Regions from separate parts of the Azoarcus sp. DN11 genome, predicted to be linked through region 1. Evidence: riboswitches for the same ligand, from Rfam matches in the RefSeq annotation. Region 1 holds a riboswitch; each other region holds the start of a gene.

Region 1 (9,813 bases):
TCGAAGACCCACGACAAGGTCGGCAGGAGGGGGCCGAGGTGGGTGTTCGCCAGCGACTCGCCGCCGCACACCGGCACGGCCGGGTCGACGCGCAGCACACGCAACCGATCCGCCAGGGTCGGATGGAAGTCCGCGGTCGAGGCCGTGCCGCCGAACATGTCGCGGATGTCCACCGGGCCGGGTTCCGGGCGGCGGAAGCCGGCCATCACCCCGAGGCCCATCTCGCGGAAGGGGCGCACCAGCGGCTGCGGTGCCGTGCGGCTTTGCTCCATGATCTTGCGCCAGTAGTCCTCGTTGAGGAAGCGCTCCTTCAGCGCGACCTCGACGAGCGCCTCGCCGACCCGGCGCGCCCCGACGACGCGCGCCGCGCCCGCGTCCGCTTCGAATTCCTCCAGCCGCGACAGGCGCATCGCCGCGCGCAGGTCGCCCGCGGACCAGCGTTCAAGCACGCCGCCCATGCGCGGCATGTCTTCGATGCAGCGGTCGAGCGCACGGAACCACCACGCGCGCAGGTGCCCCCACCATGCGTGCACGCCCCGGCGCTGCGCCGCGAGGTGGGCAAATTCGTGCGCGAGGATGGCGCCGAACTGGCGCCGCGAGACGCTATGGGCGAGCGGCAGTCCGATCATCAGGTGGGTTTCGAGCGGCCCGACCCAGCCCCAGCGTGGGCGCTGCAGGATCGCGGCGTTCATGTCGCCGACCACCCACACGGCGTCGATGCGGATGCTGCCGAAACGCTTGCCCATGCTGTCCACGAGTGCGAACAGTTCTTGCGCGAGCTCGCGCGGCAACCGGACGCCATCCGGCTTCGCCGTCGGCGCGAAAAGCCAGCCCAGGATCAGCGCGCACGCGGCGAGCGCGACCAGGAAGCTGACCACTGCGGCCAGGGCGTGGGCAACGTCGCCGTCGACCAGCGCCGCCCACGTCCAGCCCACCAGCAGCACCGCTGTCGCGCCAAGAACGGCCGCGAGCAGCGTCATCGCCGAAAGGCCCACGGTGGCGCGCAGGCCGAGTGTGCGGGCGAGGCGGGCGCGGGTGAGCGAGAGGCGGGTTCGGACGGCTGCCATGAGCGGTACTCCGCTATAAAACCTTGCTGGAAACACGGAATATACTGAACCAGCGATAAACGCAACAGTGCACCTTAGTAATACGCGCACCCACAAATTGCATATAAATCAAGGCTAAAGCCGCGAAAACCGGAACTGCGCGAGGCACCTACCGCTTGCTGCGGCGCAAGAAGGATGTGTACAATTACAACACCTGCGCGCCTTGCCAATCGGCCGCAGCCTTCCCCTAACGACCGCTGACGACCCGTTTTCCCGGTCGCACGTCCCCCGCCCGCCTCGATTGGTGCCGCTCGCAACGCAGCGGCAGGCCGTCGCTGGAGCATCCCACTTGATCAATTCCGAAGCATCCTTCGCCAGTCTCGGACTGGCCGAACCTCTTTTGCGCGCCATTTCCGAGTCCGGCTACACGCGGCCGACGCCGATCCAGGCACAGGCGATTCCGCTGGTGCTGGCCGGCGGCGACCTGCTCGCCGCGGCCCAGACCGGCACCGGCAAGACCGCCGGCTTCACGCTGCCGCTGCTGCACCGCCTGTCGACGACGCCCGCGGCGGCGAAACCCGGCCGCCCGCGCTGCCTGATCCTCACCCCGACGCGCGAGCTCGCGGCGCAGGTCGAGGAATCGGTGCAGACCTACGGCAAGCACCTGCCGCTGACCTCGATGGTCATGTTCGGCGGCGTGAACATCAATCCGCAGATCGCAGCACTGAAGAAGCGCGTCGACATCCTCGTCGCGACGCCGGGGCGCCTGCTCGACCACGCCGGGCAGAAAACGATCGACCTGTCGGGCGTCGAGATCCTCGTCCTCGACGAAGCCGACCGCATGCTCGACATGGGTTTCATCCGCGACATCCGCAAGGTGCTCGCGCTGCTGCCGAAACAGCGCCAGAACCTGTTGTTCTCGGCGACCTTCTCGGACGAGATCCGTTCGCTCGCCAACGGCCTGCTCAACAATCCGGGCTGCGTCGAAGTCGCGCGCCGCAACACGACCACCGAGCTCGTCGAGCAGTCGGTGTATCTGGTGCCGCAGAAGCAGAAGCGCGACCTGCTGGTGCATCTGGTGAAGGAGCACGACTGGCACCAGGTGCTGGTGTTCACGCGCACCAAGCACGGGGCGAACCGGCTCGCCGAATACCTCGGCAAGCACGGCATCCCGGCCGCCGCGATCCATGGCAACAAGAGCCAATCGGCGCGCACCAAGGCGCTGTCGCAGTTCAAGGACAACTCGCTGCCGGTGCTCGTCGCGACCGACATCGCGGCGCGCGGCCTGGATATCGACCAGTTGCCGCAGGTCGTGAACTTCGAGCTGCCGAACGTGCCGGAAGACTACGTGCACCGCATCGGCCGCACCGGCCGCGCGGGCGCGACCGGCAAGGCGATCTCCCTGGTCGACAGCGAGGAGAAGCCCTACCTGGCGTCGATCGAGCGCCTCATCAAGCGCACCATTGATCGCACCCCCGTGCCGGCCTTCGTGACGCACGCCCCCGACCCGGGCGACAACGACCGCCCGCCACGCGACCCGCGCCAGTCCGGCCGCCGTAACGACGGCCGCGCACCGCGCCAGCCGCAGTCGGAACGCCCGGCGCCCCGTGCGCAAAGCCATGCGCCGAACCGCCAACCGGTACGGCAGGGCGAAGCGGCCGGAGCGGGGAACCGTCCAGCGCGCCCCGAAGGGCAGAACGGCCGCAATCCGCGCGCCGGCGAGCCGAACGCGAAGCGCCCGCAGGACGCCGGCGCAAACCGCGCCCCGCGATCGGCGGAAGCACCGCGTCAGCCCGCGCAGCGTCCGGAGGCGGGCCGTCGTCCCGCGCCGCGCGCGGCGCTCTTCAACGCCAAACCGGGCAGCCGCGGCGACTGAGCATCACCCGCGGCCGGCGCGGCTCAGCCGCGCCGCACCCCGACGAGCTTCTGGTAAAGACCACCGAAACAGGTGGTCTTTTTCCATGTAAAGGCCTCGCCCAGCGGCGATAGCGTGGTGATGTCGGTGTCGAGCAGCGAGGGCGCGAACGGCTCGAGCCAGCGGAACACCTGCGCCATGATGGGCCGCAAGGGGTGCCACGGGCGGGTGCGGTGGTAATCGACGAACACGATCTTGCCGCCCGGACGCACCGCCCCCAACAGGTTGTGCACGATGCACGCACGCTCGATCGGCGGCACTTCATGCAGCAGGAAGAAGCAGCACACGGCGTCGCTGGCTTCGGCGACGACGCAGCCGGGCCGCGCCAGATCGCCCTGGCGTACCTGCGCGTGCGCGAGGCCGTCGAGCTTGCGGCGGGCGTTGGCGACCTGGATCGGCGCGACATCGACGACGTCCAGTGCCCCTCCGGGGCCGACGCGCTCGGCGAGCATGCGCGAGAAGCGGCCATACACGCAGGCCGCCTGCAGCAGCCGCTCCCCCGGCGAGAACTCCTCCACCGCCGCGCGCATCAGGCGCTCGGCGTTACCCCAGAGGATCGCGGAGACCACCAGCGAGCGGTCGAGCCAGGGCAGCGTGCGACGGCTCAGGTAGGCCCAGTGATAGGTGCGCGACAGATACGACGGGACGGCACCGGCGCTGGTGACGGGTGGCGTCATGGCGGAATCGGCGGAAATCTGTGTCATATCCGCCAGCATAACCGTATCCGCATCGCGGCGGAACGCGGCCTGCATACGCCGGGATATTTCGCGGGGCCGGCCGGCAAAACGACCGGCAAATTGACGCAACAGGCTCTTGCATTGCACCTCGAGCTTCGCCTATTCTTCGCGTGTTTCGATCCGGGTTCCCTGCCGTGCAACCGCACGACGGGGTGAAACGGGAAGTCCGGTGACGTCCGGGAGCGCATGCTTCCGACCAGTCCGGCGCAGCCCCCGCTGCTGTAAGCCTGACGGATCCGCCACACGCCACTGAGCCCTGCGCTCGGGAAGGCGGCGGAGTCCGGGAGAAGGCAAGCCAGAAGACCGGCCCGATCGAGTAAGCAGTTTCGTTTGCCCCGGGGTGTGGGCGTGTCACTGGATTCCGATCGCGGCTGTCGCGGGCTTTTCCCCCTCTGCCGCAAGCATCGATCAGATTCAGCTTCCTTCCGCTTCCCGGTGCGTTGTTTCCATCACACGCGCGTCGTGAATGCGCGTCGGGGAGTCGTCATGCAATCCGATCACAAGCCCGGCACCGTGTGGTTCGTCGGCGCCGGCCCGGGCGATCCGGACCTGATCACCGTGAAAGGTCGTCGCCTGCTCGAACAGGCGGGCGGGATCCTGTTCGCGGGCTCGCTCGTCGACCAGGCTGCGACACTCCATGCGCCCGAAGGCTGCGCGATCCGCGACTCGAAGGACATGACGCTCGAGCAGATGGGCGCGTGGCTGATCGACGCCGCGTCGCGCTGCGAGACGGTCGTACGTCTGCAGACCGGCGACCCCGGACTCTACGGCGCGCTGGTCGAGATGACGCGGCTCCTTGATGCGGCCGGCGTGCCGTGGAAGGTCGTGCCGGGGGTGTCCTCCGCGCTCGCCTCGGCCGCCGCGGCGGGCGAGACGCTGACGCTGCCGGAAGTCACGCAGACCGTGATCCTCACGCGCGTCGCCGGCCGCACGCCGATGCCCGCCGGCGAGGAACTCGATGCGCTCGCGGCGCACCGCACGACGCTGTGCATCTTCCTGTCGATCACGCTGCTGCACGAGGTGCAGGACGCGCTGCGCCGCGCCGGCTGGCCGGAGGACGCGCCGATCCTGGTCGTGCAGAAGGCGAGCTGGCCGGGCGAGGAGAAGATCGTCCGCGGCACGCTCGCCGACATCAAGAAGAAGTGCCAGGCCGAGAAGATCGCCTCGCAGGCGATGATCATCGCGAGCCCGGCGCTGGGCGCGCGTGACTGGCCCGAGATTGCCCGTTCCAAACTCTACGACCCGAGCTTCAGCCACCGCTTCCGCCGGGCCTCCGTCACGGAGAACGCATGATGCACGACACCACCATCCTGCTGGTCGGCCACGGCTCGCGCAACCGCGCGGGCAACGACGAGATCGAGCACTTTGCCGCCGAGTGGCGCGCGCGCCGCCCGGAGTGGCGCATCGAGGCCTGCTTCATCGAGTACGCCGACGTGCTGCTCGACACCGGGCTGGATCGCGCCGCGGCGGGAGCGAAGCGCGTGATCGTGATCCCCTTCATCCTGAATGCCGCGGGCCACGTGAAGATGGAGATCCCGGCCGCGATCGGGCATGCGCGCGAGCGCCATCCGGGGGTTGCCTTCGGGTGCACGCGCCACCTCGGCATGGGGCGCGAGATTTTCGACGTGCTGATGGGCCGGCTCGACGGGCTGATGCACGCGCTGCACGTGCCCGATCCCTGCACGACCGGCGTGATCCTGCTCGGCCGCGGATCGTCTGATGCCGGTGCGAACGGCGAGCTCGCGAAGATGGCGCGCTGGGTGTTCGAGGCCACCGACCACGAGCTCGTCGACCTCGCCTTCACCGGCGTGACCTGGCCGCGGCTGGAGACCGCCGTGCAGCGCCAGGTGCGCCTGGGCATGACGCAGATCGCGGTCGTGCCGGTGTATCTCTTCACGGGCGTGCTGATCGAGCGCATCGACGCGCAGCTCGCGCGCCTGCGTGCGCAGTATCCGCAGATCGCGTTCGCGCTGGGCACGCATTTCGGTTTGGATAAAGGGATCTTCGAGCTGGTCGAAGCGCGCGTCGCCGGCGCCGCAAGCGACGAAGAATCGCTGCTCGAATGCGACGGCTGCAAGTATCGCCTCGCTGCCGAGGCCGAGCACCTGCACGACCATAGCCATACCGCCGGTCATCACGACCATGCCGGGCACGACCACCCTCATCACCACGATGGCGGCCATGACCACCACGGTCATGACCACGGCCACGCCTGCTCCCACAATCACGCGCCGCACGCCGGCTGCGCTCACCACGCTCACGCCTAAACCATGAACAGCAACGTCGTCACCGAACAGCTCACCGCCGCCGGACGCGCGATCGAGCACGATTCCTTTGCGATCATCGACGCCGAGGTCGGCAGCCACGAGTACCGGCCGGAGCAATGGCCGGTCGTGCGCCGCATGATCCACGCGAACGCGGACTTCGAATTCAACGGCCTCACGGACTTCCACGCGGATGCGGTCGCGGCGGGTCTGGAAGCGATCCTCGCGGGCGGCACGCGCGTCGTCGCGGACGTCGAGATGATCTGCGTCGGGCTGTCGGCCTCGCGCCTCGCGCACTTCGGCATCACGACCCATCAGTTCATTTCGGACGAGGACGTGATCGAGCAGGCGAAGGTCGAGGAGACCACGCGTGCCGTGCAGGCGATGCGCAAGGCCCATCGCCAGGGACTGCTCGACGGCGCGATCGTCGGCATCGGCAACGCGCCGACGGCGCTGATCGAGGTCGTGCGTCTGATCCGCGAGGAAGGGGCGCGGCCGGCGCTCGTGATCGGCATGCCGGTCGGCTTCGTGTCGGCGGCGGAGTCGAAGGACCTGATGGCGGAAGTCGCCGATGTGCCGTGGATCGTGATCCGCGGGCGCAAGGGCGGCTCGACGCTGGTCGTCGCGGCGATCCATGCGCTGCTGGGCCTGGCGGAAGCGCGCCAGCGCGAGCAGCAGGCGTCGGCGGCGTAAACGAACATACGGAGTCGAACGATGGCAGCGGGTCACGCCGTGCCGGAGAAAGTGCGCAAGGGCGACGCGAAGCGCGAGCGCGGCAACCGCTCGGGCTTCACGACCGGCGCGAACTCGGCCGCCGCGGCGACCGCGGCGACCCTCGGCCTTGTGCACGGCGCAGTGCCGGCCGAGATCGAGTGCGTGCTGCCGAACACGACACACGTGACGTTCCGCATCACCGACGGGCGCGTCGAAGGCGATTGCGCCCACGCGGTGAGCATCAAGGACGCGGGCGACGACCCGGACGCGACCGACAAGGCGCACCTGACCGTCGACGTGCGCCGCATCCGCGCCGGCGGCGGTGAGGTGATCCTGAAGGGCGGGCCGGGCGTGGGCGTCGTCACGAAACCGGGGCTCGGGCTCGAAGTCGGCGGTCCGGCGATCAACCCGGTACCGCGCAAGAACATCTGCGAGAACGTCGCGCGCGCCGGCGCCGCGATCCTCGCCGCGGGCGACAGCCTGGAAGTGACGATCTCCGTGCCGGGCGGCGAGGAGATGGCGAAGAAGACGCTCAATGCGCGCCTCGGCATCCTCGGCGGCATCAGCATCCTCGGCACGACCGGCATCGTGCGCCCGTTCTCCACGGCCGCGTGGCGGGCGAGTGTGGTGCAGGCGATCGAAGTCGCCGCCGCCCAGGGGCAGACCACGGTGGTGCTGACCACTGGCGGGCGTACCGAGAAAGGCGCGATGCGCGTGTTCCCCGAACTCGACGAAGCCTGTTTCGTCGAGTTCGGGGACTTCGTCAAGGCCTCCTTCACCACCGCGGTCAAACTGGGCATGCGCCACATCGTGCTCGGCGCGATGGTCGGCAAGCTGACCAAGATCGCGCAGGGCCTGTCGGTGACGCACGCGTGGCGCGCGGAAATCGACCGCGCGCTGATCGCTGATGCTGCAATCGAAGCCGGCGCGCCACCCGATGTCGTCGAGCAGATCCGCTCCGCCGAGACCGCGCGCTTCGCTGCCGAAAGCCTCGCCGAACTGGGGCTCACCGTGCCCTTCCACCGCGCCCTCGCGCTGCGTGCGATCCGTTCCTTGCGCGAACGCTATCCCGGCCCGTACCGCCTGACTGTGCTCGCGTTCAACTTCGAAGGCACACCCATCGTCACCGTGGAGGAATCCGAATGTCCGCCCCCCGCTGCCTGATCCTGGGCATTCTCGACGACGGCTGGGAGGGGCTTTCGGCCGCCGGCCGCGCCCGCCTCGCCGCGAGCCGCATCGTGATCGGCGCGCGCCGCACGCTGGATCTCGTTGCGCCGCATCTCGGTGCCGACGTCGAACTGCGCGACATGGACGGCGCGCTCGGCAAGACGCCCGAATGGGTGCGCGCCGCGCTCGCCGACCGTCTGCCGGTGACCCTGCTCGCGACCGGCGACCCGCTGTGCCACGGCATCGCACGCTTCCTCGTCGACAAGCTCGGGGCGGAGAAGATCGAGGTGCAGCCGGCGCCGTCGACTGTCGCGCTCGCCTGTGCGCGGCTGAACAAGACCTGGCAGGACGCGGCGATCCGCTCCTGCCACGGTGCCGACGCCGGCGAATGGTTCGACGGTGCGACGCCCGGACACGGCCTCTACGGCATCGTCCGGGCGGTCGCCGAACACGCGCGTGTCGCGTCCTTCACGAGCCCGGCAAACAGCCCGGACCGCGTCGCGCGGGCGCTCCTCGCGGCGGGCTACGGCACCGACGTGCGCATTTCGGTCGCGGCACGCCTGTGCCTGCCGGATGAAGCGATCTTCGCCGACCTCACGCTCGAAGACGCTGCCGCGCGTGAGTTTCCCGATCCCAACATCGTCGTCATCGACCGCGCAGCCGTGCCATCCCCGCGCGCGGTGTTCGGTTTCGAAGATTCCGACTTCGTCCAGCGCCAGCCCGAAAAGGGTCTGATCACCAAGCTCGAAGCGCGCGCGGTGTCGCTCGCGAAGCTCGGCCTGCGCGCCGACAGCCTGGTCTGGGACATCGGCGCCGGATCGGGTTCGGTCGGGCTGGAAGCCTCGCGCATCGCCCGCCTCGGCCACGTCTGGGCGATCGAGAAGAACATCGGCGACGCCGCGAACGCGCGCGAGAACGCGAAGCGCCTGCAGGCGACGAACTACACCCTCGTCGAAGGCAAGGCGCCCGACGGTCTCGACGCCTGGCCCGATCCGGACGCGGTCTTCATCGGCGGCTCGGGCGGCGAACTCGCCGGCCTGATCGAGCTGATTCTCGCGCGCCTCAAGCCCGCCGGCCGCCTCGTGATGAATTTCGTGACGATCGAAAACCTCGCGACCGCAACCGCCGCGCTCGCCGCCGCGGGCGCCCAGTGGGACGTGACGATGCTGTCGGCCGCGCGCAGCCAGCCGATCCTCGACATGCACCGCCTCGCGGCGCAAAACCCGGTGTGGATCGTCACCGCGTACAAGAACACTCCCCAAGCAGAGAACAACAATGAATGACGCCCTCCCCACGCCCCGCTACGGCCGCCTGATCGGCGTGTCGCTCGGTCCCGGCGATCCCGACCTGATCACGCGCCGCGGCTGGACCGCGCTGCAGTCGGACGCGCGCTGGACCTATCCGGTGAAGAAGGCCGAGGAACGCTCCTACGCGCTCGACATCGTCGTGCGCGCCGGCCTCGACGTGCCGGCCGACGCCGTCGAACTGGTGTTCCCGATGACGCGTGACGCGGTGGCGCTCGCGAAAGCCTGGACGCGCGCCGCAGTCCGCACCGCCGAACTGCTCGCCGAAGGGCGCGACGTCGCCTTCCTCGTCGAGGGCGACGCCTCGACCTACTCGACTTTCCGCCACCTCGCCCGTGCCGTGCGCGAGCTCGCGCCCGAAGTCGAAGTCGAGACCATCGCCGGCGTGAGCTCCTTCGCCGCCGCAGCCGCCTGCGCCGACATCGCGCTCGCAGAGGAGGACGAAACGGTCGCGGTGATCCCGGCGGCCTACGGCGTGTCGGTGATCGACCACCTGCTCGACGAGTTCGACACGCTGGTGCTGATGAAGGTGAAACCGTTGCTGGACGAGGTGCTCGATCTCCTCGAAGCGCGCGACTTGCTCGCGACGAGCTGCTTCATCGAGAAAGTCGGCTCGCCCGAGGAGCGCGTCGTCAAGGACGTCGCGAGCCTGCGCGGCGAGAAGGT
Region 2 (9,813 bases), 1.2 Mb from region 1:
CGCCGACGAGGTACACATGGCCGGCGGCAGGGCCGGGACGGGGATTGGGAAGTTCGGGAAGGGACATGCGGGTCTCTTCTGGATGATCGTTGAGTCTGGTTTTTGACAATGCTACGGGCGATCCGGCTTCAGAACGGCTAATTTGCCCCGAAACCGCCCCCGACGGAGCGTATCTTGCGCCTCGTTGGCGCGTGGCGGGCGCCTCGGCACGAAACACGCTCCGCCGGGGGCTGCGCTTTCCTGTATGCCAAGGCTTGCACGAGTAATGCTTCCACTCGTCAGAATTCCACGCCCGGCATCGCCTTCACGCCGGCGGCGAACGCATGCTTGACGAGGCCCATCTCGGTCACCGTGTCGGCCGCCTCGACGAGTTCCGGCGGGGCGGCGCGGCCGGTCACGATCACGTGCTGCGGCGCGGGCCGCGCGCGCAGGTCGGCGACGACCGTCGCCACGTCAAGATAGCGGTATTTCAGTGCGATGTTGAGTTCGTCGAGCACGACCAGCCCGATCGCCGGATCGCGCAGCAGCGCACGCGCCTGTTCCCACGCGGCCTCGGCGCTCGCGACGTCGCGGCTGCGGTCCTGGGTGTCCCAGGTGAAACCGTCGCCCATCACGTGCCACACGACGTCCGGCTGGCGACGGAAGAAGGCCTCCTCGCCGGTGTCGGAGCGGCCCTTGATGAACTGCACGACACCCACCTTCATGCCGTGGCCGAGGGCGCGCGCGACGACGCCGAAGGCGGCGCTCGACTTGCCCTTGCCGTTGCCGGTGTTGACCAGCAGCACGCCGCGCTCGACCTGCGCCGCGGCGATCTTCTCGTCGACCACCGCCTTCTTGCGTTGCATGCGCTCGGCGTGGCGGGTGTTCCTGTCCTTGTCCTGTTCGTCCATGTTCAGTCCGGAATGAAGAGTGTCCGCCCATCGGCGTCGAGGCGGCGGATCGGGTGATCGAAAGCGCGGCCGAGGTGCTCCGCCTGCAGGACCTCGGCGCTCGTGCCGGCGAGCACGCCGCCCTTGCCGTCGAGCAGGATCACGTGGTCGGCGAAGCGTGCGGCGAGGTTGATGTCGTGCAGCACCATCACGACGCCCCGCCCCTCGCCCTTGAGGCGCGCGAAGAGCTCCAGCACGGCGATCTGGTAGTGCAGGTCGAGATGGTTGGTCGGTTCGTCGAGCAGGAAGAGCTGCGGGGACTGCGTCAGCAGCATCGCGACCGACACGCGCTGCCGCTCCCCGCCGGAGAGGCTCAGGATGTCGCGCTCGGCGAAATCGGCGAGCCCCAGTTCGCCGAGCGCCGCCCGGGCGGCCTCCACGTCCGCGGCGCTCTCCCAGCCCCAGCGCCCGAGATGCGGGTGACGACCGATCAGCGCGGTCTGCAGCACCGAGGCGGAGAAGTGGTCGGGCTGCTGCTGCGCGAGGAGACCGCGGAAACGCGCGGCGGCGAGGCTGTCCCACTCCGCGTAGGGGCGGCCGCCGAGGCGCACCGCACCGACCGTGGGCGCGCGCAGCCCGGCCAGCGTATGCAGCAGCGTCGTCTTGCCGGCACCGTTGGGCCCGAGCAGCACCAGGCATTCGCCGGCGGCAAGCCGCAGGCTGAATTCGCAGCACAGCCAGCGTTCGCCGACCTGCAGCGCGAGGCGCTCGGCTTCGAGCAGGACGGGATCGCCGCCGGCCGTCATCCGTGCGGGTTCCGCGACAGCAGGAAGAGGAACACCGGCACGCCGATCAGCGCGGTCAGCACCCCGACCGGCAACTGCTCCGGCGCGACCACCGTGCGCGCGGCGGTGTCGGCGAGCGTCAGCAACGTGCCGCCCGCCAGCGTCGCCGCGGGCAGCAGCAGGCGCTGGTCGTTGCCGAGCGCCAGGCGCATCAGGTGCGGCACGATCAGGCCGACGAAGCCGACCGAACCGACCAGCGTGACGGCGGCGGCGGTCAGCAGCGAGGCGAGGATGTACAGCAGGTAACGCAGGCGCTGCACGCGCACGCCCAGCGCCTGCGCCGCGATCTCGCCGCGCGCGAGCACGTTGAGGTCGCGCGCGACGGGCATCGCGACGGCGAGGCCGACGAGCAGCACGCCGAGCGCCGGCCACGGCCGGGTCGCCCCACTCGCGTCGCCCATCAGCCAGAACAGCATCGACTGCAGGCGCGTGTCGGTGACGAGCGACAGCATCAGCGTCACCGCCGCGCCACAGCCGGCCGCGACGATCACCCCGGTGAGCAGGAGCCGCGTCTGCGTCCACGATCCGTCGCCGTGCGCGAGCCCGAACACCAGCAGCGTCGCCGCCAGCGCGCCACCGAAGGCCGAGGCGTCGACGAGCCAGGGCGCGAGGCCGACCAGGATCGCCAGCAGCGCCCCCACCGCCGCCCCGCCGGAGATGCCCAGCACGTAGGGGTCGGCGAGCGGATTGCGGAGCAGCACCTGCATCAGCGCGCCGGCGAGCGCGAGCAGCCCGCCGCACACGAAGCCCGCCACCGCGCGCGGCAGGCGCAGCTCGCGCACGACGTCCGCCGCCATGCCTTCGGCACCACGGAAGAGCGCAGCGAAGACCTCGCCGAAGGCGACCGGGAGGTCGCCCGCGGACAGGGCCCAGCCGAAGGCGAGCCCCGCCGCGACCACGAGCGCGGCAAGGACTGGCAGCACGGTCGGACGCGTCACAGCGTAGCGCCTGTCGGCGTCAGAACGACAGCTTCGCGCCGACCTTCCATGTACGCTCGAAGTCGACCGGATAGATCGCGTCGTCGCGCACCCAAGTGCCGTTCTTGTAGTTGAACAAATTGGACACAGCCGCATACAGCTCGACCTTGTCGAGACGATGACGATACGCAATGTCGGTCGATTGGTAGGCGCGCTGGCGCTGCTCGTTGTTGTTGTCGAAGTCGTCCGCTGCCCAAGTCTTGCTCCGCCAAGTGTGCGAAAGATAGAGATTATCCCGGTCGCTGACCGCAAAATTCAGTCCGAGCACGACGTTGTTGCGCGGCGCACCCGGCAACTCCTTTCCGTTGAAGGCACCGCCACCCATATCCTCGTGATCGATGATGGCGCGCGTCCACGAGTAGTTCAGCACGCCGGTCAACATCGGCGAAATACGCCATGTGTCCTGCACCTCCAGCCCGTACTTGTGCGACTTATCGAGGTTCGTATTGATATCGGTGAATGCGCTGGGCTTGAAATCGTAGATCTCGTCACGCAGTCCGGCATGGAACACGCCGAGCTTCAGACGATTGATGGGTAGCACATGATTCAGACCCAGGGTAAGGGTACGCACCCTCATTGGCTTAATAAAGCCGTTGAATTCAGCCCCGACCAGATTGAAATCCGCATCAAAAACCGGAACAAAGAATCGATCGATGTCCGGGGCCTGATACGAATAGTTGTAGTTGCCGAACACGGACAGAACGTCGTCGATACGGTAGTTTGCACCCAGATCCCAGGACGACAGCCGCTTGTCGTCCGTAAGCCCCGCGCCGGAGGACGGATCAAATTCATATTTCACCCGCTCACGCCGCGCACCGGCCGACAAAATCAGGCGACCGATTTCGTACTGTCCCTGGACGAACACCGCTTCGTTCTTCTTGCTCGTTTCGCTCGAAGCGTCGGCACGTTTGCCGTCGAAGGTTTGCAGGCCGGCAGTCACCGACAAGGCATCGCCAAGGTATTGCAGTGCGATATCGTCCGACAGGTAACGGTAGTCGAATCGGATGCTGAACTGCGGGAACTCCGAGCGCTTGTCCTCATCGATGTGCCGCGCTGTCAGGCGCCAATTCGGCGCAATATCGTAGTCGGCGCCAACCGCCCAGTAGCCGTCGCGGAAAAATTGGTGCGTGTAGTTGCGTCCGTTGTTCATCGCCGGGTCGTCGCGGAACTGGGAATGGGTCAACGAATTCGGGTAGCGCAGATCGATTCGGCCATCGCCCGCATCGAGGCTTAACTTGAGCTTGTCAATCGGGCGGCCGGTGAGGCCAATCCGCCAGTTGTCGGCCGTCGACGAATCACGATGCCCGGACGGATCCTTGTCGCTGAACCCGCCGCTCTTGTCGTGCTCGGCGGTCGCCGACACCGTGAAGCGCTCGCCGACGTATCCAGCCTGTGCGGTCGAGCCCAGCGCCGCATGGCTGCCGACATTGACGTCGATGCTGGCTCCGGTGCGCGGCTTGGTGTAGATCTGGATCGAGCCCGCAGTAGCGCCGTCGCCGTACGCGACCGATCCGCTACCCTTGGTGATCTCGATGCGGTCGATATCCTCAAGCGGAATCGCACCGATAAGCTGCGGGGCCAAGTCGATGTTGTTGAGACGGCGCCCGTCGAGGGAGATCACGACGTTCTCGAAGCCGTCGTTGGTACCGTAGCCGCGCATGTTGATGCTGGGCGTGAAACGGTTACCGAAGTTCGGCATCAACTGGACCGACGACTGGCGGTTGAGGTAATCGACAAGCGAAGTTGCGCCCGAGCGTTCAATGTCCTTGCGCGTGTGCACTTCAGAGGCATAAGGCGCCGCGACATCGGGGGTTTCGATGCGATTCGCGGTGACGATGATGGTCTCTAGTTGCGACTCGTCCAAGTCCTTGGCGATCGCTCCGGAGATGGAAGAGAGAAAAAGGCTCGTCACCGCGACGTAGGTTGCGGACAAACGGATGTTCATTGGGGTCTCCCTGCGCCGGAGTCAGCGTCCCCGCTCCCCGGTCGATTCAACAAGGAAGCACCTGGCGGGCACACGCCGAGCACCGCGGAACACCGCGCCCGTCGCCGCCTCCCCGCGGCACTTCCGCCATCTCGTGTCCGGGCCGGTATCCGGGCTCGTGGGCTGGCCGGGGCTCCATCGTGGAGTGCCGGACCGGTCGCATCGCCTTCCCGGACTCTCGTCCAGTGGCGGTTGGATGCGCCTTGCGTCCACTTACCGTTGCGGGGGCAGCACAGGCATGGCGTCGACGGCCCGGCGGGCCGTCCGCGCACCTGTTTCCCGTTTAACCCTCGGGCGGGAGTCGCCGTCGGGCACCTGAAAACACGTCGCGCCCAAAACCGGGCGCGACGCGGATAATAGCGCGTTCCGCGATTTCGCGCAGCGCAAAAAATCCAAGCAATTCCAAAGACATGCCCGCACACCTGATCCTCGGCGGCGCCCGCTCGGGCAAGAGCCGCCACGCCGAAAGCCTCGCCGCCGCGAGCGGACTGCCCGTGACCGTGATCGCAACGGCGGAAGCCCTCGACGACGAAATGGCGGCGCGCATCCGGCGTCACCGGGACGACCGCCCGGAAGGCTGGCGTACGGTGGAGACGCCGCTCGCCCTCGCCGCGACGCTGCGGCGCGAAGCGGTCGCAGGCCGCTGCGTGATCGTTGACTGCGTGACCTTGTGGCTGACCAACCTGATGGCCGGCGCCGACGACCTTCCCGCCCCGGCGGACGCCGGCCTCCTGCCGCTCCTGCAGGCCGAACGCCGCGCGCTGCTCGACATCCTGCCGGCGCTGCCCGCGCAGGTGCTGCTGGTCGCCAACGAAGTCGGCCTCGGACTGGTCCCGGAAACGCCGCTCGGACGCCTGTATCGCGACGAAGCCGGGCGGCTCAACCAGATGCTCGCGGCCGCGTGCGAGCGCGTCACCTTCGTCGCCGCCGGCCTGCCCCTGGCACTCAAGGGCACCGCCTGACGCGCGTACCCGGGAACGCTTATTCACACGCGGTACGATAGCCTCTTAGAATTGGGCCAACGTGACGAATTGCACGACAAGGACTTCATGGGCCACGCGACACCACCGGCGAACGCACCAGGCAGCGATCGGTTCACGCTCCCTGCCGCTCGTCCACCGCTCGTGCTTGCTGCGCTGCTGGCGATTCCGCTCGCCGCATCCGCCCAGGGCAGCGCGGGCGCCGACGCGGGCCGCCTGCTGATGAACCTGCCCGTCACGCTGTTCTACGCCGGCTTCGCGGTGGCCCTGCTGCTGTACAGCCTGCTGCAGTTCGCACACAGCAAGGATCGCGACTACCTCGAATATGCCGGATTCGCGCTCGGGACGGGGCTCGGGCAGGTCGCGGCCGGGATCGTCCATGGCTTCGCGCCCGACGCGCAAGTCGACAACTGGGCGAAGGCGGCGGAACCGGCGGGGCTCGCCCTCGCGGGGTTCAGCGCGGCGATGTTCACGCGCGAATTCCTGCGCACCCCGACCCTGGTGCCGCGCGTCGACATCGCGCTGAAGACCTTTGCCGCCATATTCGCTATCGCGCTGGCGGGTGCCTTCGTGCTGCGCGACAGCTATCCGGACACCGTCGTCGCGGGCATCGGCCCCGCCTTCGCCCTCCTCGCGATCGGCTGCGGCCTGCACTGCCGGCAGCTGCGCGCGCCCGGCGCGACGCTGCTCGTTGCCGGCTGGTCGGCAATGCTGGCCGCCGCGGTGCTGTACCTGCTCGCACAGACGGGACTGCTGCGCGGCGACGGCCCGGTCACCTACGCGATGCAGCTCACGTCGGCGCTGGGCATGCTGACGCTGGCGCTGGCGCTGGACGAGCGCACCGGCGCAAACTGGCGCGAGCGCGCCATGCGTTCCGCGGACGAGATCGCAAGCCTCGAGCACACGATCGAAGCGCTTCAGGCGTCGGAGCAGCTGCTGACGCAAGGCATGGCACGGCGCAGCCTGGAAATCGACGCGCTCACCGAACGCCTGCAGGAAGGCGAGCAGCGCTTCCAGCAGACCTCGCACCTCGATCCGCTCACCGGCCTCGCGAACCAGCTCCTGCTCACCGACCGCATCGACCAGGCCGTCATCCGCGCGAAGCGCCACAACACCCGCACCGGCGTCGTGCTGCTGGACGTGGACGAGTTCACGTCGATCAATGAAACCTACGGACGGGAAGTCGGTGACGAGATCCTGAAGACGGTCGCCCAGCGGCTGCGCAGCCTCGTGCGCGAGCAGGACACCGTCGCGCGCCCCGAGAACGACCAGTTCGTCATCGTGCTCGAGGAAGTGTTCGACGTCGACGACCTGCAGCGCGTCGCGAACACCGCGGCTGCCGCGATCGGCGAGATCGTCCATATCGCGGATCAGACCTTCATCCTCGATGCGTCGATCGGCTGCGCGCTCTCCTCGAACAACGCCTGCGATGCCGCCACCCTGCTCAAGCAGGCCGGCAAGCTGATGCGCCGCGCCAAGGAAGGCAAGCGCCTGCACCGCCAGCAGGACGGGGCGCACGGCATCCGCCAGTCCTGAGGCGGGGGTGCCGGGCCGCGTGCTAACATCGCAGCCCTCTCAGGCCACACGCCCCCCGCAATCATGACATTCCGGATTCACGCGCCCGATCGCACGCTCGCGGACCAACTCCAGCAGCGCATCGACAACAAGACCAAGCCGCAGGGGGCGCTGGGCCGCCTGGAGCCGCTGGCGCTGCAACTGGGCCTGATCCAGCAGACGCTCACCCCGGAGATCCGCCAGCCGCACATCATGGTCTTCGCCGGCGACCACGGCGCGGCGCGCGCGGGCGTCTCCGCCTTCCCACAGGATGTGACCTGGCAGATGGTCGAGAACTTCCTCGCGGGCGGCGCGGCGATCAACGTCTTCAGCCGCCAGCTGGGCCTGGGGCTCACCGTCATCGACTGCGGCGTGAATCACGAGTTCGGCGCGCGTCCGGGGCTCATCGACGCGAAGCTCGGCCCGGGCACGGCGAACTACCTGGAAGAACCCGCGATGAGCGCTGCGCAATGCGAGGCGGCGCTCGCGCGCGGCCGCGAACTCGCGCATGCGCTGGCCGCGAACGGCTGCAACGTCGTCGGCTTCGGCGAAATGGGCATCGGCAACACCGCCGCGGCCTCGCTGCTGACGCACTGCCTGATCGGCGAGGGGGGCAACGGCGGCGGCGCCGACCTCATGACCGTGACCGGCCGCGGCACCGGCCTCGACGATGCCGGCCTCGTGCGCAAGCGCGAACTCCTCGGCCAGGCGCTCGCGCGCGGCGGCCGCCCGACCGATCCGCGCGCGGCGCTCGCCGAATACGGCGGCTTCGAGATCGCCGTGATGGCCGGCGCGATGCTCGGCGCGGCCGAAAAGCACATGACGCTCCTGATCGACGGCTTCATCGTCACTTCCGCCCTGCTCGTCGCGCACGCGATCGCGCCCGAAATCCTCGACTACTGCGTGTTCGCGCACCGCTCGAAGGAGCCGGGCCACACCGCGCAGCTCGCGCACTTCGGCGTCGATCCGCTGATGGAGCTGGACCTGCGCCTGGGCGAAGGCACCGGCGCCGCGCTCGCCTTCCCGCTGCTGCAGGCGGCGGCGAACTTCCTCAACGAGATGGCGAGCTTCGATTCGGCCGGCATCAGCGGGAAAGGCCACTAAGGAGCTCCACCTTCACGCGATGCGCTACCAGCTCGAACTCTTCTTCACCGCGCTCGGTTTCTTCACCCGCCTGCCGGTGCCCGCCTGGGTGCCCTGGTCGCCCGAGCGCCTGAACCACGCCGCGCGCTACTTCCCGCTCGTCGGCTGGGTCGTCGGCGGCATCGGCGCAGCGAGCTGGCTCGCGCTGGTGCAGGTCTTCCCGCCCAGCATCGCGGTGCTGCTGTCGATGGCGGTGACGATCCGCGCGACCGGCGCCTTCCACGAGGACGGCTGGGCCGACGCCTGCGACGGGCTGGGCGGCGGCTGGGACAAGGCCCAGGTGCTCGCGATCATGAAGGACTCGCGCATCGGCAGCTACGGCACCGTCGGCCTGCTGCTGATGCTGCTCACCAAAGCCGCCGCGCTGATCGAACTCAGCGCCACGGGCGATGCCGCCGTCGCCACCGCGCTGCTCGTCGCGCATCCGCTGTCGCGGCTCGCCTCGACCTGCCTGATCCACACGCTGGCCTACGTGCGCGAGGACGAAACCGCCAAGGCCAAGCCGCTCGCGCGCCGGCTCTCCGGCCCGGAACTCGCGACTGCCGCGGGCTTCGGCGTCCTGCCGCTCGTGCTGCTCGCGCCGCAGGAAATCGCCGCGGCGCTCGTCGCGACCATCGCCGTGAGCGGGTGGGCCGCGCGCTACTTCGTGCGCCGCCTCGGCGGCTATACCGGCGACCTGCTGGGCGCCACGCAACAAGCCACCGAACTCGCCGCCTACCTCGCGATCCTCGCGGCATGGAACTTCACCTGATCCGCCACCCCCGGCCCGACGTCGCGGCCGGCGTGTGCTACGGGCAGGCCGATGTCGGCCTCGCCGAAGCGGCCGACGCCGTTGCCGCGCGCCTGCGCCCGGTCCTTCCAGAAAGCTTCGCGCTGCACGCGAGCCCGCTCGCCCGCGCGCGCCTGCTCGCCGCCGAGCTCGGCACCCCGGCGCTCGACGACCGCCTGAAGGAGATGCACTTCGGCGAATGGGAGCTGCGCGCCTACGCCGAGATCGGCGCCGCGATCGATGCCTGGGCCGAGGACCCGCTCGGCTTCCGCGCCCCCGGCGGCGAGTCCGCGCACGAGATGGCCGCGCGCGCGCTCGACTGGCTCGACAGCCTGCTCGCCGCGGCGCCGCGCGAGCCGGTCGTCGTCGTCGCGCACGGCGGACCGCTGCGCGCGATCGCCGGGCACCTGCTGGGTTTGCCCGCCGAACGCTGGCTCGCGCTGGACTTCGCCTGCGGCCATGTCACGCGCATCGACGTCGCGGACTGGGGCGTCGTGCTGAAGTGGTTCAATCGCTGAAACGCCGCGCGATCCCCGGTTCGTGGGATAATTGCAGACTTTTCAACGCGCTACCCACCCCTTGTCCTCCCCGATGCTCCCTTCCCTGCCCGATTTCTCCGCGGGCCGCGTCCTGATCGTCGGCGACGTGATGCTCGATCGCTACTGGCACGGCTCGACGACGCGCATCTCGCC
Region 3 (9,813 bases), 2.0 Mb from region 1:
CAGCACGAAGGCGTCGCCGTTGAACGCCCGCAGTGCAGCAATGTTCCCCTTGCGACCTTCGGCATTCTCCCTGCGTCGCGTCTATTGAACCCGAACCGGCACTCCTGTTTCATCTGCCGGCACCGCGATGTCGATCCCCGCGGGTGCGAATTGCCCTTGCATTTTCTTGCGTGCCAATCGGGTCGGGCGCGCATTTTCGATTCAGGGGATCCCGATGGCGTCGTCCGTCGCAAAACGGGAAGAGATTCACGGCGATAAGGGGACGGCGATTCGATTCAGAGCACGTGGCCCGAGCATTTAGAAAACTACACAACAACGAGATTCAACCAAGGAGGAAGATCAATGAAGTCTTTGAAGCGTTCATCGTCCGCGCCGCTTATGGTCGTCGCCACCTGTCTCTCCCTGTCGGCCCCGGGGGCACTGGCACAGGCTGCGGACTCTCCCCTCAAGTTCGACGGAGCCGTGCGGATCCGGGCCGAGCACCTCAGCTGGAATCCGGACCGCAAGGGGACGCTCGAATTCGACACGGTCCGCCTTGGCTACACGTATGACGACGGGCGCTTCATCTCGTCCGGCCGGGAGCGCTACTACCATTACTCGACCCGCCAGACCGGTGCCAACGAAGGCGCCAGCCTGCTGATGAACGAATACCTGTGGGCCGGCCTGCGATTCTCTGACAAGAGCGAACTTCACGTCGGCGAGGATCTGGTGCCCTTCGGAAGTTTGCGGTATGCCTCGCATAATTTCTTCGAATCAATGGCCTATTACGCCGGCTATGAGGACACCTTCGCGTTCGGTCTGAAGTACTTGCGCAAGGACGGCGGCCTGAGCACGATGCTGGCTTTCTTTCCGTCCGACGGTGGCCATCTGCTCGGTGCCACCGACAATACACGGGTGCTCGACGGGTATGACTCGCTCCGTTTCAGCAACCACCTGATGAAGTCTTACGGAAGAAAAGAACGGAACACCTTTGTCGGCCGCCTTGCCTACGAGTTCGAGCTCGGTGGCGGCAAGTCGGAAGTCGGTGTTTCCGCACTCAATGGCGAGCTCGACACGACCAACCCCACCCTGTCGGCCGGCCGACGCAATGCCCAGACGATTCATTACGCGGGCGAATTCGGCAATTTCGGGGTGAAGCTCGAGACCATCCGCTATCGCAACAACTTCTCCGGAAACGGCTCGGCGAATGGCAACTGGTGGACGGCATGCAACAACGATTGCGTCATCATCGGCTCGTACGGCTTTACGAATCGTCTGGCGGCAAAAGGCAATATCGATATCGTCAGCCTCAGCTACAAGATTCCCGGCTCGATCGGGCCGTTCAGCAACTTCCGCGTTTATAACGACTGGAGCCAGCTGAGGAAATCCGCGGCCGGCTTTCAGCGCAGCACGCAGAACGTGACGGGCGTCGAATTCGGCAGCGGCGGCTGGTGGATCATGCTCGACTTTGCCTACGGCAAGAACCAGCCTTACCTCTCGCCAGTCTTTGGCGACGCACTGGCCGCCGGCCGCTCGTCCAACGCATCGGGAAGGCGCTTCAACGCCAGCATCGGTTACTACTTCTGAGCGCGCCGCCGAAAGGCGGGGCAAGCCGATTCGAATCGAAAGCGATTGTCGCGGTTGCGGCAATCGCTTTTTCTGTTTTCAACGCGCGATCGAAAAACATCTGCCCTGCCCTACCGGAGCGGGCATGGCGCAATTCGCTAATCCCGGGTCGCATCGTGTCATGTCGGCCCCCATCTCCCTCCGCATACTCATGACGACGATGTGTCCGGAACCACACCATGGAGAGCGAGACAATGATTACCACCGAAACCCGCCGGCGCGGCGGTCGCAGCGGAAGCGAGGCACGCCGGGCGGCGCGGTCACGCGGGCAAGGCACGAGTGTGCCGTACATCACCCGCAAGGTTCCCTTCTACGAAGTGCTCAACGAAGAAGGGCTCTCGATCATCGAGCACAACGCCGACACGATTCTCGAGGAGATCGGCATCGACTTCCGTGACGACCCGGAGGCGCTGCAGATCTGGCGCGATGCCGGGGCCGACGTGCAGGGCGAGCGGGTGCGCATGCCGCGCGGCATGTGCCGCAAGCTGATCCAGGAGCATGCGCCGCGCGAGTTCACGCAGGTCGCCCGCAACCCCGAGCGCAGCGTGCGCATCGGCGGCGCCAACACGGTCTTCGCCCCCGCCTACGGCTGCCCCTTCACCCACAACCTCGACGACGGCCGCCGCTACGGCACCATCGAGGACTTCCGCAACTTCGTCAAGCTCGCCTACCTGTCGGCGAGCCTCCACCACTCGGGCGGCACGATCTGCGAACCGGTCGACCTGCCGGTCAACAAGCGGCACTTCGACATGGTCTATAGCCACATGAAGTACTCGGACAAGTGCTTCATGGGCTCGGTGACGCATCCGGACCGCGCGCAGGACACCGTCGAAATGGCGAAAATCCTGCTTGGCGACCGGTGGATCGACCCCGAGACCGGCAAGCCGCGCACCGCCGTGATCAACCTGATCAACGCCAACTCGCCGATGACCTTCGACGACACGATGCTGGGCGCGGCGAAGGTCTATGCGCGCAACAACCAGGCCTGCATCGTCACCCCGTTCATCCTCGCCGGCGCGATGTCGCCGGTGACCGTCGCCGGCACGGCGGCGCAGACGCTCGCCGAGGCGATGGCCGGCATGGCCTTCGTCCAGCTCGTCAATCCCGGTGCGCCGGTGGTGTTCGGCAGCTTCGCGAGTTCCATGTCGATGCAGTCCGGTGCACCCACGTTCGGCACCCCCGAGCCCGCACTGGTGCTGTACGTGATGGCCCACCTCGCCCGCCGCCTCGGCGTTCCCTTCCGTTCCGGCGGTTCGCTGACGGCCGCCAAAGTTCCCGATGCGCAGGCCGCGAGCGAAAGCGCCAACACCCTGCTGCCGACCGCGCTGGCGGGCGTGAACTTTGCGTTGCATACCGCGGGCTGGCTCGAAGGCGGACTCGCGATGGGTTACGAGAAGTTCATCATGGACGCCGACCAGGCCGGCATGATGCAGATCCTGATGGGCGGCGTGGACTTGTCCGAGAACGGCCAGGCGATGGACGCGATCCGCGATGTCGGCCCCGGCAAGCACTTCCTCGGCTGCGCCCACACCCAGGCGAACTTCGAAAACGCCTTCTACCGCTCGCCCATCGCGGACAACAACAGCTTCGAGCAATGGGACGCCGAGGGCCGCCTCGACATGGCCCAGCGCGCCAACGCGCGCTGGAAGAGGATGCTCGCCGAGTACGAGGCGCCCGAGCTCGACCCCGCGGTCGACGAGGCCCTGCAGGCCTACATGCGCCGGCGCAAGGAATCCTTCCCCGACTCGAACACCTGAATGACGGCCGGCCCCGACATGGTCGGCCGGCGCAGAATCGGTCTGCGCGCAGGCGATTGCATGACGTGTCGGCAATCGGGATAATTTGTTCCGTCACAGCAAAACGGAACACGGTGCAAATCCGTGGCGGGCCCGCCGCTGTAATCGGGGACGGATGCCGCACATGCCACTGCCCAGGGGAAACAGACCCGGCGGGAAGGCGCGGCTAATCCGGCTGATCCGAAAGCCAGAAGACCTGCTGTGACGTGGTACAGGGAGCCTGTGGACAGGGCTTCGCGGTTGCATTCCGTCGGGATGCGGCCGCGAAGCCCTTTTTCTTTTCCATTACCGGATGAATCGAATGCATTCTGAATTTTCCGTGCCAGCCCCGGATCGGGCGTTTGCCGTTGCCCTGCAGCACAAGATCGATCGCAAGACCAAACCGCTCGGCGCGCTCGGTGATCTGGAAGGCCTCGGACTCAAGATCGGGCTGGTGCAGCAGAGCCTCACACCCGCGCTGAGGAACCCTCACGTGATCGTCTTCGCGGGCGACCATGGAGCGGCCAAGGCGGGTGTGTCGGCCTACCCGCAGGACGTGACCTGGCAGATGGTCGAAAATTTCCTCGCCGGCGGCGCAGGCATCAATGTCTTCGCCCGTCAGAACGGCCTTGGGCTGACCGTGGTCGATGCCGGCGTAGCACATGATTTCGGTCCGCGCCCGGGGCTGATCGATGCCAAGGTGGGGCCGGGAACGAGGAATTTTCTCGAAGAGCCGGCGATGACCCGGGCCGAGTGCGCCACAGCCATGGAGCGCGGCGCCGGCATCGTCCGCACCCTAGCCGTCGACGGTTGCAACATCGTCGGCTTCGGCGAAATGGGTATCGGCAACACCGCCGCCGCCTCGCTCATTACCCACTGCCTGACCGGAACGCCGCTGGCCGATTGCATCGGGCGCGGCACCGGCCTCGACGACGCCGGCGTTGCGCGTAAGCGCCAATTGCTGGAAAAGGCCCTCGCCCGCACCGGCAAGGTGGACGATCCCCTGTCGGTGCTCGCCGAATTCGGCGGCTTCGAAATCGCGATGATGGCGGGCGCGATGGTGGCGGCAGCCCGGGCCGGGATGGTGCTGCTGATCGACGGTTTCATTGTCGGATCGGCTGCACTGACGGCCGCCCGCCTCGCGCCGGCCATCACCGACTACTGCGTGTTCTGCCACCGTTCGGCCGAGCCCGGCCACCTTGCGCAGTTGAGCGCGCTCGACGCCCGCCCGCTCATCGACCTCGGCTTGCGCCTGGGCGAAGGCACCGGCGCGGCGCTGGCCTATCCCCTGGTGCAGGCGGCCGTCAATTTCGTCAACGAGATGGCGAGCTTCGAGTCGGCTGGCGTTTCCGACAAGGAGTGATGCCGCGCAGCGGGCTCCGGGACCTCCCCGGAGCCCGCTGTTTCGTCACGCAGCCCGATCTGCAGCTGCCCTGGGCGTGCGCCGGCCGGATTTCATCAGCATCACCTTGCCGACGCCCCGTGCGACGCCTTCGCCCCGTTCCATCTTCGTCCGCTCGCAAGCAGGCGGCCGGCCGACTCGGCATCGAGCGGGCGCGAGAACAGAAAGCCCTGACCGAAGGCAACGTTCAGTTCGCGCAGCCGCGCGAGCGTCGTCGGCGTCTCGAGGCCTTCGGCCACCACGTCCATGTTGAGACTGCGCGCGAGGGCGACGATGGCCTGCACGATTTCGTCGTGCCGGGCCTCGATGTCCATTCTCTGCACGAACGACGCGTCGATCTTGAGGATGTCCAGCGGGAAGCGGTGCAGATACGACAGGCTCGAGTAGCCAGTGCCGAAATCGTCCATCAGGAACTTGATCTGCTCGCCCTGCAGCCGTTCGAGCACCGCACGGACAGCGTCACTGCCGTCCATGAGGACGCTCTCGGTGATCTCCAGCTTCAGATAACGGGCCTCCAGCCTGGCCTCGGTCAGTGACTGGAGGACGGCATCGGCGAGGTCGGGCTGGGCGAACTGGACCGCGGAGACGTTGACGCTCACCTGCGGGCGCCGCTGCGGAAACTGCGCCTGCCACGCGCTGATCTGGCGACAGGCTTCCTGCAGCGCCCAGCGTCCGATGGGTACGATCAGGCCGGTGTCTTCGGCGATCGGGATGAATTCGGTCGGCGACACGAGGCCCCGCACGGGATGGCGCCAGCGCAGCAGGGCCTCGAAACTCTCGATTTCGCCGCTGGCGAGATTGACCAGCGGCTGGTAATAGAGCACCAGTTCGTCGCGCTCCTGTGCCCGGCGCAGGTCGGTTTCCAGGCCCAACTGGTTGACCGCGAAGGTGTGCATCGTCGTGTCGAACACCTGGCAGCGCCCCTTGCCCTGCGCCTTGGCGCGCTGGTTGGCGGTATCGGCGTCGCGCAACATTTCCTCCGGCATGGCGTAATCGCCCGGCCCCATGACGATGCCGATGCTCGCCGAGGTGAACACCTCGTGGCCGTCGATCGACAGCTGCCGCGCGAGCGAAGCCTGGAAATCCCGCGCGAAGGCAGCAGCCGCATCGGTGCTGGACATCCCCTCGACGAGCAGCGCGAACTCGTCGCCGCCGAGGCGGGCGACCGTGTCGCGTGGGCCGATCCGCGCCTTGAGCGCGCGCGCCACCGCAAGCACCAGCGCATCGCCGACGTTGTGACCGAAGCTGTCGGTGATGATCTTGTAGCGGTCGAGGTCGACCAGCATCACGGCAAAGTGGCATCCGCCAGCGCCGGCGAGCGCACAGTGCAGCCGTTCCATGAACAGGGTGCGGTTGGGCAGGCCGGTCAGTGCGTCGTGCAGGGCCTGGAAGCGCAGCCTCTCCTCGGCGAGCTTGCGTTCGGTGATATCGGTCTGCGAACCGGCGATGCGGTACGGCTGCCCAGCCTCGTCGCGCACGGCAAGACCGCGCGTGAGCATCCAGAGCAGCTCGTTGCGCTGGTTGCGCATGCGGTGCTCGCTTTCGAAATGCGCCGTGGCGCCCGAAAGGTGCGCCTGCAGCCGGGCCTCCACGCCCGGCCGGTCCTCTTCATGCACGCGTGAGATCCATTCTTCGATTCCGTCACCGATTTCGTCCCCGGCGTAACCGAGCATGCTTTTCCAGCGCGGCGAGTAGTACACACACCCGGACCGCAGGTCCCAGTCCCACAGGCCGTCGTTGGCGCCCTGCGCAGCGAGCGCGTAGCGCTCCTCGCTCTCGCGCAGGCGTGCCTCGGCGAGGCGGCGCGCGCGGCGTACCGCGACTTCGCGCAGTTCGCGTTCCACCGCCGGCACCAACCGCGCGAAATTGCTCTTGAGGATGAAGTCGTGGGCACCGGCCTTGAGCAGGCGCACCGCGGTTTCCTCGCCGATGGTGCCCGAGACCATGATGAACGGCAGATCGCAGCCGCAGCGGTTGAACAGCTCCAGCGCCGAGGGGCCGGAGAAGTGCGGCAGCGTATAGTCCGAGATGACGAGATCGAAGGTGCCGCCGCCACCGAGGGCGGCCTGCATCGCCGGCGCGGTTTCGACGCGCGTCGGCAGCGGATCGTAGCCGCCGCGACGCAGTTCGCGCACGATGAGCAGCGCGTCGTCCTCGACGTCCTCGACGATCAGCACCTTGAGCGGCTGGCCGGCCATGATGGCTATCCTTGCACGGGCGGCGGTTCGTTGAGATCGAGCCAGTACACACCCAGCTGGCGCACGGCCTCCATGAATGCGACGAAATCGACCGGTTTGCGGATGTAGCTGTTTGCGCCACACCCGTAGCCTTCGAGCAGGTCGCCCTCTTCCCTGGACGAGGTCAGGATCACCACCGGCAGGATGCGCGTGCGCGCTTCCGCGCGCAGCTGCCGCAAGACTTCGAGCCCATCCACCTTGGGCAGCTTCAGATCGAGCAGCACGACCGCGGGCAGCGGTGTGCGCCCGTCGAACAGGTAGCCCAACGCCTCGGCACCATCGCGCTTGACCACGACGCTGGTGATGTTGTGCTTGCGCAACGCGCGCAGGGTCAATGCCTCGTCGTCCGCGTTGTCCTCCACGAGGAGTACGGTTCGGTTTTCCATTGCATAGCCTCCCTATGGATGCTCGTGGCCTTGCCACTCGATCGCGGCATCATCGGGGAGCGTAAAGCGGAACGTTGCCCCCGCTTCCACCGCAGCTTCCGCCCACACCTTGCCGCCATGACGGTGAACAATGCGTTGCACACTGCTGAGACCCACGCCGGTGCCCGGAAATTCGGCCGCCGTGTGCAATCGCTGGAATGCCCCGAACAGTTTGCCGGCGTACGCCATGTCGAATCCGGCACCGTCGTCGCGCACGAAGTACGCGATGGCACCGTCGTCGCGCCGTTCGGTGCCGAACTCGATCCGCGCGCGCCGATGATGCGCGGTGTACTTCCACGCATTGCCCAACAGGTTCTCCAGCACGACACGCAACAGGCGTGGATCGGCCGCCGCGGCGACGCCGTCCGCGATGACGAATTCCACCTCGCGCAGCGGATCGGCCTCGCGCAGTTCGTCGGCAACCGCGCGCGCCATGGCCGACACATCGACCCGCTCGCGCCGCATCTCCGCGCGCGACAAGCGCGACAGCGTGAGGATGTCGTCGATCAGCTGCGCCATGCGCTGGCTGGCAGCGCGCACGCGCCGCAGCGAGTCGCGCCCCTCTTCGTCCAGGCGATCCGAATAGTCTTCCAGCAACACCTGGCTGAAGCCATCGATGCTGCGCAGCGGCGCGCGCAGGTCGTGAGACACCGAATAGGAGAAAGACTCCAGCTCGCGGTTAACCTCTTCGAGTTCGGCCGCGCGCCGCTCCAAGGCGCGGTTGAGGTGCTCGATGGCGGCCTCGGCCTGCTTGCGCTCGGTGATGTCGCGCAAGGTCGCGGTAAAGACCGTTTCGCCCGTCAATCGGAGCTTGGAGATCGATGCCTCGGCCGGAAACTCGGTGCCGTCCTTGTGACGCCCGGAGACCGACCCCCGCGCGTTCATTTTCCGCGTGACGTCTTCGGACCGGCCGAACGCGGCGACGTGTTCCCGGTGCACTGCCCGCAGCCGCTCGGGAAGCAGGATGTCGAGGGGCTGGCCCAGGACTTCGTCTGCGCGGTAGCCGAAGATCTGCTCCGCCCCCTTGTTGAACAAGGTGATGCGCTGCGTCTCGTCGATGGAGACGATGGCATCGGCGGCGATCTCGAGGATGCCGGCGAACCGGGCGCGCGCCGCATGCGCCTCTTCCTCCGCGCGCTTGCGCTCGGTGATGTCGCGCCCTTCCGGAATGAGCAGCACGACTTCACCATGCTCGTCGTACACCGGCTTGAGCGAGAAATCCAGGGTGCGGATGGTGTTGTTCGCACCGAAGGCGTCGATCTCGTAGCGCACGAACTTGCCTTGCGCGGCCTCAGCGATGGCCAGCCGCAGTCGATCCCGCACTTCCTGCGAAATGCGCCACCACCGCGTCTCCCAGAAAGGGCGACCGACCACGTCGATACGCTCGGCGCCGACAAAGTCGAGCGCTGTCTGATTGGCTTCGAGCACGGTGCCGTCCGGGGTGAGCAACCCGGTGAACTGGAACGTCTGGTCGAAGATGGCACGAAAGCGGCGCTCGTGCTCGAGCATTGCCTGCTGCGCCCGCTTGCGCTCGGTAATGTCCGAGGCGATGCCAAGGTAGCCGGTAATCTCACCTTGCGCATCCCGCAGCGCAGTGATGGAAAGCCGTACCGGAACGCGCACGCCGTCCTTGCGCACGTAGGTCCATTCGTCCTCGTCGAGCTGGTCGCGCTGCGGTCTCACCGTGAAGACCTCGAAGCCTGCAGCCACCGGTTTGCCCAGTTCGCGCGAGAGCGCCGCCGCGCGTTGCGCCATTTCCTCCGCGTCATGGAAGATCTGCGGTGTCGCCCGGCCCACGAGTTCCGCGGCCGAATACCCCAGCATGCGTTCGGCCGCGTGGTTGACGGTCAGGATCGTACCCTGCGTGTCGGTGGAGATGATCGCGTAGCTCGCGCTGTCGAGGATCGCCTGCAGCACGGTGAGCGTCCGCATCAGTTCGAGCCGGGTCCGCCTGCGCTCGGTGATGTCGGTGGCGATGCCGCACAAGGCGTATATGCGTCCGTCGGCGTCCCGGACGGGAAACTTCATCGCCAGGTAGCTGCGCGGCTCGCCTTCCTGCTGGAGGACTTCCTCGACTTCCACCGGTGCGCCGGCCTCGAGCACGTGGCGGTCGTCTTCGCGCAGCCTTTCGGCAACGTCCGGCGGAAAGAGCTCGGCGCAGGTCTTGCCGACGATACCCTCGCCGCGCAGATTGAAGACCCGCTCGAAATACCGGTTCACGAGCAGGTAACGCCCTTCGAGATCCTTCATGAAGATGATGGCGGGCGTATTTTCGAGCAACGCCTCCATCTGCCCCTCATTCACCCTCAAGGCGGCGGCGGTCTGTTCCAGCCGTCGCGACTCCTCCTCGAGGCTGGCGGTGCGTTGCT

What was found. Region 1 has a riboswitch for cobalamin ahead of cobM (precorrin-4 C(11)-methyltransferase). Riboswitches for the same ligand answer to the same signal wherever they lie in the genome.
Region 2: it holds a riboswitch for cobalamin, as region 1 does, so the genes downstream of both, CDA09_RS02630 (TonB-dependent receptor) here and cobM (precorrin-4 C(11)-methyltransferase) in region 1, are expected to answer to the same signal.
Region 3: it holds a riboswitch for cobalamin, as region 1 does, so the genes downstream of both, cobT (nicotinate-nucleotide--dimethylbenzimidazole phosphoribosyltransferase) here and cobM (precorrin-4 C(11)-methyltransferase) in region 1, are expected to answer to the same signal.

The regions. Positions count from the first base shown of each region.
Region 1 covers NZ_CP021731.1:4,324,050-4,333,862, forward strand. The annotation lists gene CDA09_RS20100 (M48 family metallopeptidase) at 1-1,067, opposite strand, end outside; gene CDA09_RS20105 (DEAD/DEAH box helicase) at 1,399-2,922, shown strand; gene rquA (rhodoquinone biosynthesis methyltransferase RquA) at 2,946-3,638, opposite strand; cobalamin riboswitch at 3,804-4,024, shown strand; gene cobM (precorrin-4 C(11)-methyltransferase) at 4,185-4,991, shown strand; gene CDA09_RS20120 (sirohydrochlorin chelatase) at 4,991-5,965, shown strand; gene CDA09_RS20125 (precorrin-8X methylmutase) at 5,969-6,655, shown strand; gene CDA09_RS20130 (cobalt-precorrin-5B (C(1))-methyltransferase) at 6,677-7,840, shown strand; gene cbiE (precorrin-6y C5,15-methyltransferase (decarboxylating) subunit CbiE) at 7,819-9,126, shown strand; gene cobI (precorrin-2 C(20)-methyltransferase) at 9,119-9,813, shown strand, end outside.
Region 2 covers NZ_CP021731.1:584,540-594,352, reverse strand. The annotation lists gene cobA (uroporphyrinogen-III C-methyltransferase) at 1-67, opposite strand, end outside; gene cobO (cob(I)yrinic acid a,c-diamide adenosyltransferase) at 279-890, opposite strand; gene CDA09_RS02640 (ABC transporter ATP-binding protein) at 893-1,675, opposite strand; gene CDA09_RS02635 (FecCD family ABC transporter permease) at 1,672-2,652, opposite strand; gene CDA09_RS02630 (TonB-dependent receptor) at 2,672-4,636, opposite strand; cobalamin riboswitch at 4,762-4,999, opposite strand; gene cobU (bifunctional adenosylcobinamide kinase/adenosylcobinamide-phosphate guanylyltransferase) at 5,086-5,637, shown strand; gene CDA09_RS02620 (diguanylate cyclase) at 5,689-7,191, shown strand; gene cobT (nicotinate-nucleotide--dimethylbenzimidazole phosphoribosyltransferase) at 7,255-8,313, shown strand; gene CDA09_RS02610 (adenosylcobinamide-GDP ribazoletransferase) at 8,333-9,103, shown strand; gene cobC (alpha-ribazole phosphatase family protein) at 9,088-9,639, shown strand; gene rfaE1 (D-glycero-beta-D-manno-heptose-7-phosphate kinase) at 9,713-9,813, shown strand, end outside.
Region 3 covers NZ_CP021731.1:2,370,064-2,379,876, reverse strand. The annotation lists gene CDA09_RS10880 (hypothetical protein) at 343-1,566, shown strand; gene CDA09_RS10875 (trimethylamine methyltransferase family protein) at 1,800-3,362, shown strand; cobalamin riboswitch at 3,442-3,619, shown strand; gene cobT (nicotinate-nucleotide--dimethylbenzimidazole phosphoribosyltransferase) at 3,703-4,743, shown strand; gene CDA09_RS10865 (two-component system response regulator) at 4,845-6,980, opposite strand; gene CDA09_RS10860 (response regulator) at 6,986-7,405, opposite strand; gene CDA09_RS10855 (PAS domain S-box protein) at 7,418-9,813, opposite strand, start outside.